2 regions of the Rhizobium sp. 05N49 genome follow, and region 1 is predicted to be linked to the other one. Evidence: riboswitches for the same ligand, from Rfam matches in the RefSeq annotation. Region 1 holds a riboswitch; the other holds the start of a gene.
What was found. Region 1 has a riboswitch for thiamine pyrophosphate ahead of AC1DF8_RS07845 (YkoF family thiamine/hydroxymethylpyrimidine-binding protein). Riboswitches for the same ligand answer to the same signal wherever they lie in the genome.
Positions count from the first base shown of each region.

Region 1 (4,694 bases):
GGGCATGAAGGCGAATGCATGCGCGGCCTGCGAGAGCTGGATGCCGTCGAAGACAATCTCTCCCTTGTCGGCCTGCAGCGCCTGTGTCAGCAGCCGCAGGATCGTCGACTTGCCGGAGCCGGATGGGCCGACGATCGAGACGAATTCACCTCTGGCGATATGAAGAGAAATGTCCTTCAGCACTTCCATGCCGTCGAGGGATTTCGACACATTCTTCAGCTCGAGCATCGCGTTCATCGGCGTTTCTCCGCAGCGGATTGCCAGGGCATGACGAAACGCTGCACCGCCAGGGTGAGGCCGAAGAGGCAAAGGGTCAGAAGAGCGCTGACGACGACGGCGGCGAGGACGAGGTCGGGCCGGAAATTGTTCTTGGCGTTGAGGATATAGATCCCGAGGCCGCGCGCGGCGCCTGCATATTCGGAGAAGATGGCGCCGACCACGGCATAGGTGATCGAAATACGCAGGCCGGCAAAGAAGAAAGGCATGGCGGAAGGGAGCCGTGCCAGGCAGAAGATGCGCCAGCGACTTGCCTTCATGGAACTCAGAAGCTCGGCAATATCCCGGTCCGTCGCTTCATAGCCCTGAAGCAGGGCGACCAGCAGCGGAAAGAAGGTAACGAGAGCGACGAGCAGAAGCTTCGGCAGCAGCCCGAAACCGAACCAGAGTACGACGAGGGGAGCGATCGCGACCAGCGGCAATGTCTGGCTGACGATGAAGAGCGGCAGCAGCGCACGGCGCATGAATGGCACGAAATCCATCAGTACCGACGAGGCGAAGGCGAAGACGAGCGACAAAGCAAAACCGCCGAGCGTCGCGCCGAGCGTCGGCCAGGTGTTGTCGAGCAGCGCCTGCCTGTTCAGCCAGCCCTGTGTAAGGATACGCGAAGGTGAGGGCAGGATCGAGGGCTTGATGCCGGAGAGATCGACATAGAGCTCCCAGACAGCCAGGAAGGCAAGCATGGCGAGAATGGCGGGCAAGGCCCGCCTCAGTGGCGCAAATGTCGAATCCGGTTTCGATAGGGTCATGCCGTCAGGCGTCTCAGGCTTTGCTCGGGCTGTTCGCGGAGACCGTGATATCCAGTGTCACGTGACCTTCGGGATCGCCAAAGCGATAGAAAGCTTCATGGATGGTCGCGAAGATCGCGCCGGCGTCGCCGCGCAGCTTGGTGCAGAAATTCTTCGAGCGGTCGAATGTGCCCGAGCGCTTCAGGAAATCGATGCAGCCGTAAATCTCGTCCATATGGGTGCCAGTTCCCATGACATAGAGAGAAAATTGGGCCGCCGTTGGTTGACCAGTCTCGGTCGTATCCCTGACTGCTGCGATCGCGGCCTCCACGCGCTCGGCGAGCGGCTCGGAGCGGCTTGAGGACAGGCCGGCGCCGCAGATTGCATCATCCGGTTCGCCGGGGCAGCCGCGCGAGATCGCGGCGGACAATACGCAATGCTCGCCACTTGCGGCAGCCGAGACGAAGAGGTCGCGCATGGCGGCAAACAGCACGTCGGGCGGGCCGACCATCAGCGTGGAAATATCATCGGTTTCGATGCGAAGATGATCGCGATAGGGCTCGAGAGCCTTGATCGCGTCAAGGATGATGCCGACGAAATTGCCGGACATCGGATATAGAGACACTTGTGCGCCGGAAAACAATTGGACCTCGCTCCGCTGGCATTACCCAGATCAGCTTTAAAGGGTCCGGAGGCATGCGCCTCACATCTCAGCCCCGGCAATTCGGAGCTCCCCCGTGAAATTGTGGCGGAAGCTATCACCCGGCCTGCGGTACCGCAACCGTAAAATTCCTACCCGGCTATGCGGTCGCCAAGAGGCGCGTGCAGTTCAGGCGCACTTTGTAAGGTGCCCGAGGGGAAACACCCGGACGGAGGTCCTGTCCGGGTGTCCAGCCGGTCCGTACCTGCCAGAGACGGAGCCGGATGTCTTTGTCTCAGGCGGCGACGCCGGCATAGGGCGTGTCGCTGCGGGCGGCGACCAGGGCCTCAGTCCACCATTGCAGCTGGGACATCATTCGGGAAAGCCTGCGCAGAGCTTCCTGCGGATCCTGCAGCCGGCCCTCATTGTCGAAACGGCGCCAGGGGGAATTGAAACTCACGGCATCGCAGATCGTGACGGCGTGAAGCTCCGCAAAAACGAGGCGAAGTTGTTCGACTGCCCGCAATCCGCCGGATATGCCGCCATAACAGACGAAGGCGATCGGCTTTCCGTGCCAGGGTTCGGCGAAGAGATCGATGAGGAATTTCAGGGAAGCGGTGAAGCTGTGGTTGTATTCCGGGGTGACGAGGATGAAACCATCGGCCTGATGAAGCCTGTCCGCAAGCCGCCTTGCCTCCGGATGATGCGGTAAATGCTCTCGCGGCAGTGAAAATGCCAGCGGGTCGATGATGTCGATCTCGAATTGCGGAAAGCGGGCCAGCTCTCTTTCGAGCCACTTCACCACCCTGTCGCAGATGCGTCCCTCGCGCGTGCTGCCATAGATGACGGCAAGCCTCATGGGTTTGTGCATGCATTGCTCCTTCTTATCTCGGCTTTACGGCCTCGGGAGCGCAGTCTATAAAACCTAAACTAATATTGAGGTCAATGGGTCATGCAGCAGAATCCGGGATTCTCCTTGAGCAAACTTCTGACGGTGGGCGAGGTGGCAGAGCGCAGCGGACTTGCGGTTTCCGCCCTGCATTTCTACGAAGCGAAAGGGCTGATCTTCAGCATTCGCACCCGCGGCAACCAGCGGCGCTACGGCCGCGACGTGCTGCGGCGTCTCGGCATCATCAAGGTGGCGCAACGCGTTGGCATTCCGCTCTCTGAAATTCAGACTGCGTTCGAAACCCTGCCGCAGAGCCGTACGCCGACAGTCGAGGACTGGCAGAGGTTATCAAGGCTCTGGAAGGACAATCTCGATATCCGCATCAGGCAGCTCAGCCTGTTACGCGATCATCTGACGAGCTGCATCGGCTGCGGTTGCCTCTCTATCGACGCCTGCCCGCTGCGCAATCCCTTCGATGTACTTGGCAGACAGGGCGCCGGTGCGCGGCTGCTCGACCCGGGTGCCTAGATCTTCGAACTTTCTTTTGGCTGATGCCCGCATATGTTAGGCGTGATAGCGCAAGCGGCGGACCGGCCCGCAAATGAGGAGAACTTCGTGTTTCATCCCAAGTTATTCGAAAACCGCAATGTCGTCGTGACGGGTGCCGGCCGCGGTATCGGCCTCGAAGTTGCCCGACAGTTTCTGGATTGCGGTGCGCGCGTGCTTGTCCATACCGGGCGCGACGGGGAGCGCGAACTGCCGGATTTTCTGCTGACTGCCGAATCGGAACGCCGGGCCCTGCTTTTGCCGGCGGATTTCCTGCAGCAGGGCGGGGCTGCGAAGTTTGCGCAAGAGGCGCTCGATTTCTTCGACAAGGTGCATGTGCTGGTCAACAATGCCGGCACGATGCATGGGCGTTTTCCCGCCGGTGAACTGACCGATGCCGATTATGAGACCGTCGTGCGCCTCAACCAGACGTCGGTGGTGGAGCTCACCCGGGCCCTGCTTCCCGCGCTCCGGGCCGCGCAGGGTGCCGCCATCGTCAACACGGTCTCGATTTCCGCGATAACGGGCGGTAGTCCCGGTTCGGCGATCTATTCCGCATCAAAGGCCTTCGTCGCGACCTATTCGAAGGCGCTTGCCCGCGAGCTCGCGCCTGACGATATAAGGGTCAACTGCGTCTCGCCCGGTACGATCGATACCGATTTCCATGCACGCTATTCATCCCGCGAAAAACTGGAACAGACACGCAAGTCGATCCCGCTGCAGCGGCTCGGAACGTCGGAAGATTGCGCCCCGGCCTATCTCTTCCTGGCCGCGCCATCGTTGTCCGGCTACATCACCGGTCAGGTTCTGGAGATCAATGGCGGCCAGCTTATCTGCTGATTTGGTTGGACTTTTTTTGGTATTTGACGACTTTTGACCAATTCGCTTCTGCGAATATGATATTGTACTGATCTACCCTATTACCTCCTTCCGAGAAGCAAATGCCATTGCCTAAACCGAAGCTGGGCATGACCAGCCAGGACTTGCAGAAGCTTGCTGATAAAGCCCACGAGGCGAGTGATCTCCTGAAGGCGCTAGCCCATCAGACCCGGTTGCTCATCCTCTGTATCCTTTCGGAAGGGGAAAAAACGGTTGGCGAGATCGAGGATATCCTTGGTATACAGCAGGCTATGGTGTCTCAGCAGCTTGCGCGACTGAGGCTCGAAGGCCTCGTCAACACGCGTCGTGAAGGACGGCTCGTCTATTACAGCATGGGAAATGAAAGCGTTCTGGCTTTCCTCGAATCACTGTTCAGTCTCTTCCCGGTTGTTGAAAAGGTCTGAAGCCGCGGCTCTTGCGAAGCGGCCTTCAAGTCGCAAAGATAGGCCTCATCCCGAATTCGGCAGGAGGCCGGATGATCGACAAGCTGGAATTCTTCATCGCACTCGCCAACGAGAAACATTTCGGTCGTGCGGCAGAGGAATGCGGCGTTTCCCAGCCCACGCTCTCGGCCGCCATTCGCCAGCTTGAAGATCAGCTGGGGGTCATGCTGGTGCAGCGCGGCTCCCGCTTTCAAGGGTTGACGCCCGAGGGCCAGCGCGTGCTCGAATGGGCCCGGCGCATTGTCGGTGACACGCGTACCATGCGCGAGGAAATGCGCGCCGCCCGCACGGGT
Region 1 covers NZ_JBFTME010000003.1:114,279-118,972, reverse strand. The annotation lists gene AC1DF8_RS07855 (ABC transporter ATP-binding protein) at 1-237, opposite strand, end outside; gene AC1DF8_RS07850 (ABC transporter permease) at 234-1,025, opposite strand; gene AC1DF8_RS07845 (YkoF family thiamine/hydroxymethylpyrimidine-binding protein) at 1,039-1,647, opposite strand; TPP riboswitch at 1,638-1,751, opposite strand; gene AC1DF8_RS07840 (NADPH-dependent FMN reductase) at 1,940-2,515, opposite strand; gene soxR (redox-sensitive transcriptional activator SoxR) at 2,597-3,061, shown strand; gene AC1DF8_RS07830 (SDR family oxidoreductase) at 3,149-3,919, shown strand; gene AC1DF8_RS07825 (ArsR/SmtB family transcription factor) at 4,021-4,362, shown strand; gene AC1DF8_RS07820 (LysR family transcriptional regulator) at 4,434-4,694, shown strand, end outside.

Region 2 (4,694 bases), on a different contig from region 1:
GGGAAAGATGTCGTGAAATTGAGAAGACGAACGCCTATATACGTCGCTCGAATCTGTTTGAAAGGAAATCCGTCATGACTATCAATGGAAGCCTGCTCGTCGCGGGATCGGAGAAGCGCGGCACGCGCGGCGAGCTCTACGGTGTCGAAGCAGCCACGGGGACGGCGCTGCCCGTCTCTTTCGGTGGCGCCTCCGCCGAAGACGTCGAAGAGGCGACCAGGCTTGCATGGGAGGCCTTCGCTTCCTACCGGGAAACCGATCTCGAAACACGGGCTGCCTTTCTTGAAACCATCGCCAGCGAGATCGAGGCCATCGGCGACGAGCTGATCGTGCGGGCAATGGCGGAAACCGGACTTCCGCGCGGACGTCTCGAGGGTGAGCGCGGCCGCACGATGGGACAGCTTCGGCTATTTGCGAAAGAGGTGCGCGAAGGCCGCTTCCAGGAGCTTCGCTTCGACGGCGCGGATCCCTCCCGCAAGCCGGTTCCGAAGCCTGACCTGCGCCTGCGCAACGTTCCTCTGGGACCTGTCGCGGTTTTCGGCGCATCGAACTTTCCGCTCGCCTTCTCCGTCGCCGGCGGTGACACGGCATCTGCGCTCGCAGCGGGATGCCCGGTCGTCGTCAAGGCGCATTCCGCTCACCCGGGCACATCGGAACTGGTCGGCCGCGCCGTTCAGCGAGCCGTTGCCAAGGCTGGTCTGCATGCCGGCACGTTTGCGCTCCTCTTCGATACCGGCTTCGAAGTCGGTCAGAAACTGGTGGCCGATGCCAGAATCCGCGCCGTCGGCTTCACGGGCTCGCGCCGCGGAGGCACTGCGCTGATGAAGATCTCTTCCGAGCGCAAGCAGCCGATCCCGGTCTATGCCGAAATGAGCAGCATCAACCCGGTCATCTTCTTCCCCAACGCGCTGAAAACCCGCGCGGCGGAGATTGCAACGGCTTTCGTAAGCTCGCTTGTCCTCGGTGCCGGGCAGTTCTGCACCAATCCCGGCCTCATTCTCGCCGTCGACAGCGAAGGCCTAGACACGTTCATTGCCAAGGCGCGGGAGCTTCTGCCCGATGTCGGCGCCCAGACGATGCTCACAGGCTCCATCGCCAAGGCGTTCTGTGATGGCGTTGCCCGACTGGAAAAGCACCCCGAAGTCCGGCTCGTTGCCAATGGCAAGCCCGGCAGCGAATTCGAAGGCACGGCCGCTCTCTTCGAGACGACAGCTGCTGCATTCCTTGCACATCACGAGCTGCAGGACGAGGTCTTCGGTGCAGCCGGCCTTATCGTGCGCTGCCGTGATCTCGCCGAACTCGAGCGCGTCCTCGACGGTCTCGAAGGCCAGCTGACCGTTGCCCTGCACATTACGAGCGAAGACGAACAGGACGCCAAGCGCCTCGTTCCAAAGCTGGAAATGCTTGCCGGACGCCTGCTCGTCAACGGCTTCGGAACCGGCGTGGAAGTATCGCCCGCCATGGTGCACGGCGGCCCCTACCCGGCAACGGCCGATGGCAGATCGACCTCCGTCGGGACGCTCGCCATCTACAGGTTCCTGCGTCCGGTTTCGTATCAGGACTTTACGACGACCCTGCTTCCAGCGCCGCTGCGTTGATCAAGTAGAGCAGCCGGACCTTAAACCGGCATCTGAAAATTGCACCACGGGCGCTCAGGCGGCCCGTGGTACGCATTGGCAAAACCTCAGTCTCAAAATCGTCATTTTGCCGATGACAGCGACGCCATTCTCTGCAAGAAAGAGTGCTGTTGAGAGACAGGGGCGCCCGTTTGCGAAAGCGGGCTGAGAAGCACCCTTCGAACCTGAACCGGATAATGCCGGCGGAGGGAGTCGCTCGGGTCGCCATCTGCTTCATCGCATGATCGTTCCCGCGCCTGCCCCGCCTGAAAGGGGTACTATGGAGAACAAGACACCCGGAGCACTGTTGACGGCGATGCGGGCGAAGCCACCGCTCGTGCAGTGCATCACCAATTACGTGGCCATGAACATCGCCGCCAATGTGGTCCTTGCGGCGGGTGCATCGCCTGCCATGGTCCACGCCGCCGAAGAAGCCGGCGAGTTTGCCGCAATCGCCGGCGCTTTGACCGTCAATATCGGCACGCTCTCCACCCAGTGGATCGACGGCATGCATGCGGCGGCAAAGGCTGCAAACGCGAGCGGCAAACCTTGGGTCCTTGATCCGGTTGCCCATTATGCGACATCCTTCCGCCGCAAGGCAGTTGCCGATCTGCTGGCGCTTCGCCCGACGATCATCCGCGGCAATGCTTCTGAAATCATCGCGCTTGCCGGTGGCGAGAGCCGCGGCCAAGGCGTCGACAGCCGCGACCCGGTTGAGCAGGCAGAAGCGTCCGCCCGGCTGCTTGCCGAACGGCACGGCGCGGTCGTCGCGGTCACCGGCGTGGTGGATTTCGTGACCGATGGTGCGCAGGCGCTGCGCATTGAAGGCGGCTCGCCGTTGATGCCGCAGGTGACTGCGCTCGGCTGTTCGCTCACCTGCCTCACCGGCGCCTTTGCCGCCACCATTCCCGCCGATCCTTTCGCAGCCGCTGTCGCAGCACTTTCTACCTTCGCGGTTGCCGGCGAAGAGGCAGCCAAGGATGCTGCCGGCCCCGGCTCCTTCTCCTGGCGGTTCCTCGATCAGCTCGCCGCGCTCGATGGAGCAAAGCTCGATGCAAAAGTCAGGATCAACGCCGCATGAAACGCTTCGATCTTTCCCTCTATCTGGTCCTCGATCCCGATCTCTGCGCCGATATCGGCATGGTCGAGACGGCGCGGCTTGCCGTTGCCGGCGGCGCCGCGATGGTGCAGCTTCGTGACAAGCATGGCGGGACGGCAAGGATGATCGAGACCGGTCTGGCGCTGAAGGAGATCCTGAAGGATACCGGCGCTTTGCTCGTCATCAACGACGACGTCGAGGCAGCCATCGCGATCGGCGCCGACGGGCTGCATATCGGCCAGGATGATATGGGGCCAGCCGTCGCCCGGGCGATGATCGGCCCGGACATGATCCTTGGTCTGTCAGCCGAGAGCGAAGCGCTGGCAGCGGCCATCGATCCCGCTATCGTCGACTATGCCGGCATCGGCCCAATCTTTGCGACACCCACCAAGGCAGACCACAAGCAGCCGATCGGCTTTGACGGGTTGGCGAGACTGGTGAAAACCGCCCCCGTTCCGACGGTTGCAATCGGCGGCTTGAAGAGCGAGCATGTCGCTTCCGTCTTCGCGGCCGGAGCCGATGGGCTTGCTGTCGTCTCGGCGATCTGCGGCACGCAGGATCCGCGAGCCGCGACGATCCGCATCGCCGAGGAAATCCGAAAGGTCCGCCGATGATCCGCAACGTCCTGTCTATCGCCGGCTCCGATCCATCCGGTGGCGCCGGCATCCAGGCCGATCTCAAGGCTTTCTCTGCTCGCGGCGTCTATGGCATGGCGGCGCTGACGGCGCTGACGGCGCAGAATACGCAAGGGGTGACGGGCGTGCATCTTGTCCCGCCCCACTTCGTCGCCCAGCAGATCAAGGCGGTCTTTGCCGATGTGCGCGTCGATGCGGTCAAGATCGGCATGATCGCCAATGCCGGCATTGCCGAAGCCGTTGCCGAGGCGCTGGCGCCTCATCGCGGCATTCCCATCGTCGTCGATCCTGTCATGATCGCCAAGGGCGGAGCGGCACTCCTCGACCCGCAGGCTGTCGATGCGCTGACGAAGCACCTGCTGCCGCTTGCGACGCTGCTCACCCCCAACCTGCCGGAAGCCGCAGCGCTGCTGCACGAAGAGGTTGCCGAAAGCCGCGAGCAGATGGCCTCGCAAGCCAAGCGCCTGCGAGCGCTCGGCCCTGCCGCTGTGTTGGTCAAGGGCGGTCATCTCGAGAGCAATGAAAGTCCCGACATATTGGCAACCGACTCCGGCCGGCATTGGTTCGAGGCGAAACGCGTCCCCACGAAGAATACACACGGGACCGGCTGCACACTTTCCAGCGCACTCGCCGCCGAGCTCGCAAAGGGTGCTTCGCCGCAAGCGGCTGTTTCGACTGCGAAAACATATCTTGCGCTAGCAGTCGCTGCCGCGGGCGAGCTGGCGGTCGGCTCTGGCCATGGACCGGTTCATCATTTCCATGCCCTGTGGAAAGACGCCGGGCTCTGAGCCGGATCACAGACCCGATAATGTCCAACGGCCCGGTTAAACCGGGCCGTTTTGTTTTGCCTACCCCCAGTTGAACCAGGATTGCCTGCCAAAAAGCCTGTTGACATGGCCGCTCGGATATCGAAAGTTATGTCATTAAAAAGGGATACATTCCGTAATAACGGAATAATTGGAGGAATTCGGGTGCCGGACCTGCTTGTGAGCTTATATTCCACGAAGCTCGCCGAACTGAAAGAGAAGGCCGGCTCCATCGGCATTGTGATCCGTCCAGCCCTGCCGCCGGAACTTCATGTCGTCGCTACCTGGGTGCGCGAACATTTCAGCGAAAACTGGGCAAGCGAAGTGAGTGTCGCCTTTTCCCGCCGGCCTGTTGCCTGCCTGATCGCCGTCGAGGATGGCAAGCTGCTCGGCTTTGCCTGCTATGACACGACCGCCCGCGGCTTCTTCGGCCCGACTGGCGTTGATCCGGCCGCACGCGGCAAAGGCATTGGCCTCGCCCTCTTTTCCGCCTGCCTGCAGACCATGAAGACGCTGGGCCACGCCTATGCCTTCATCG
Region 2 covers NZ_JBFTME010000004.1:63,769-68,462, reverse strand. The annotation lists gene AC1DF8_RS09945 (aldehyde dehydrogenase (NADP(+))) at 75-1,598, shown strand; TPP riboswitch at 1,747-1,845, shown strand; gene thiM (hydroxyethylthiazole kinase) at 1,897-2,697, shown strand; gene thiE (thiamine phosphate synthase) at 2,694-3,329, shown strand; gene thiD (bifunctional hydroxymethylpyrimidine kinase/phosphomethylpyrimidine kinase) at 3,326-4,138, shown strand; gene AC1DF8_RS09925 (GNAT family N-acetyltransferase) at 4,322-4,694, shown strand, end outside.
Region 2: another riboswitch for thiamine pyrophosphate. It lies ahead of thiM (hydroxyethylthiazole kinase); the one in region 1 lies ahead of AC1DF8_RS07845 (YkoF family thiamine/hydroxymethylpyrimidine-binding protein).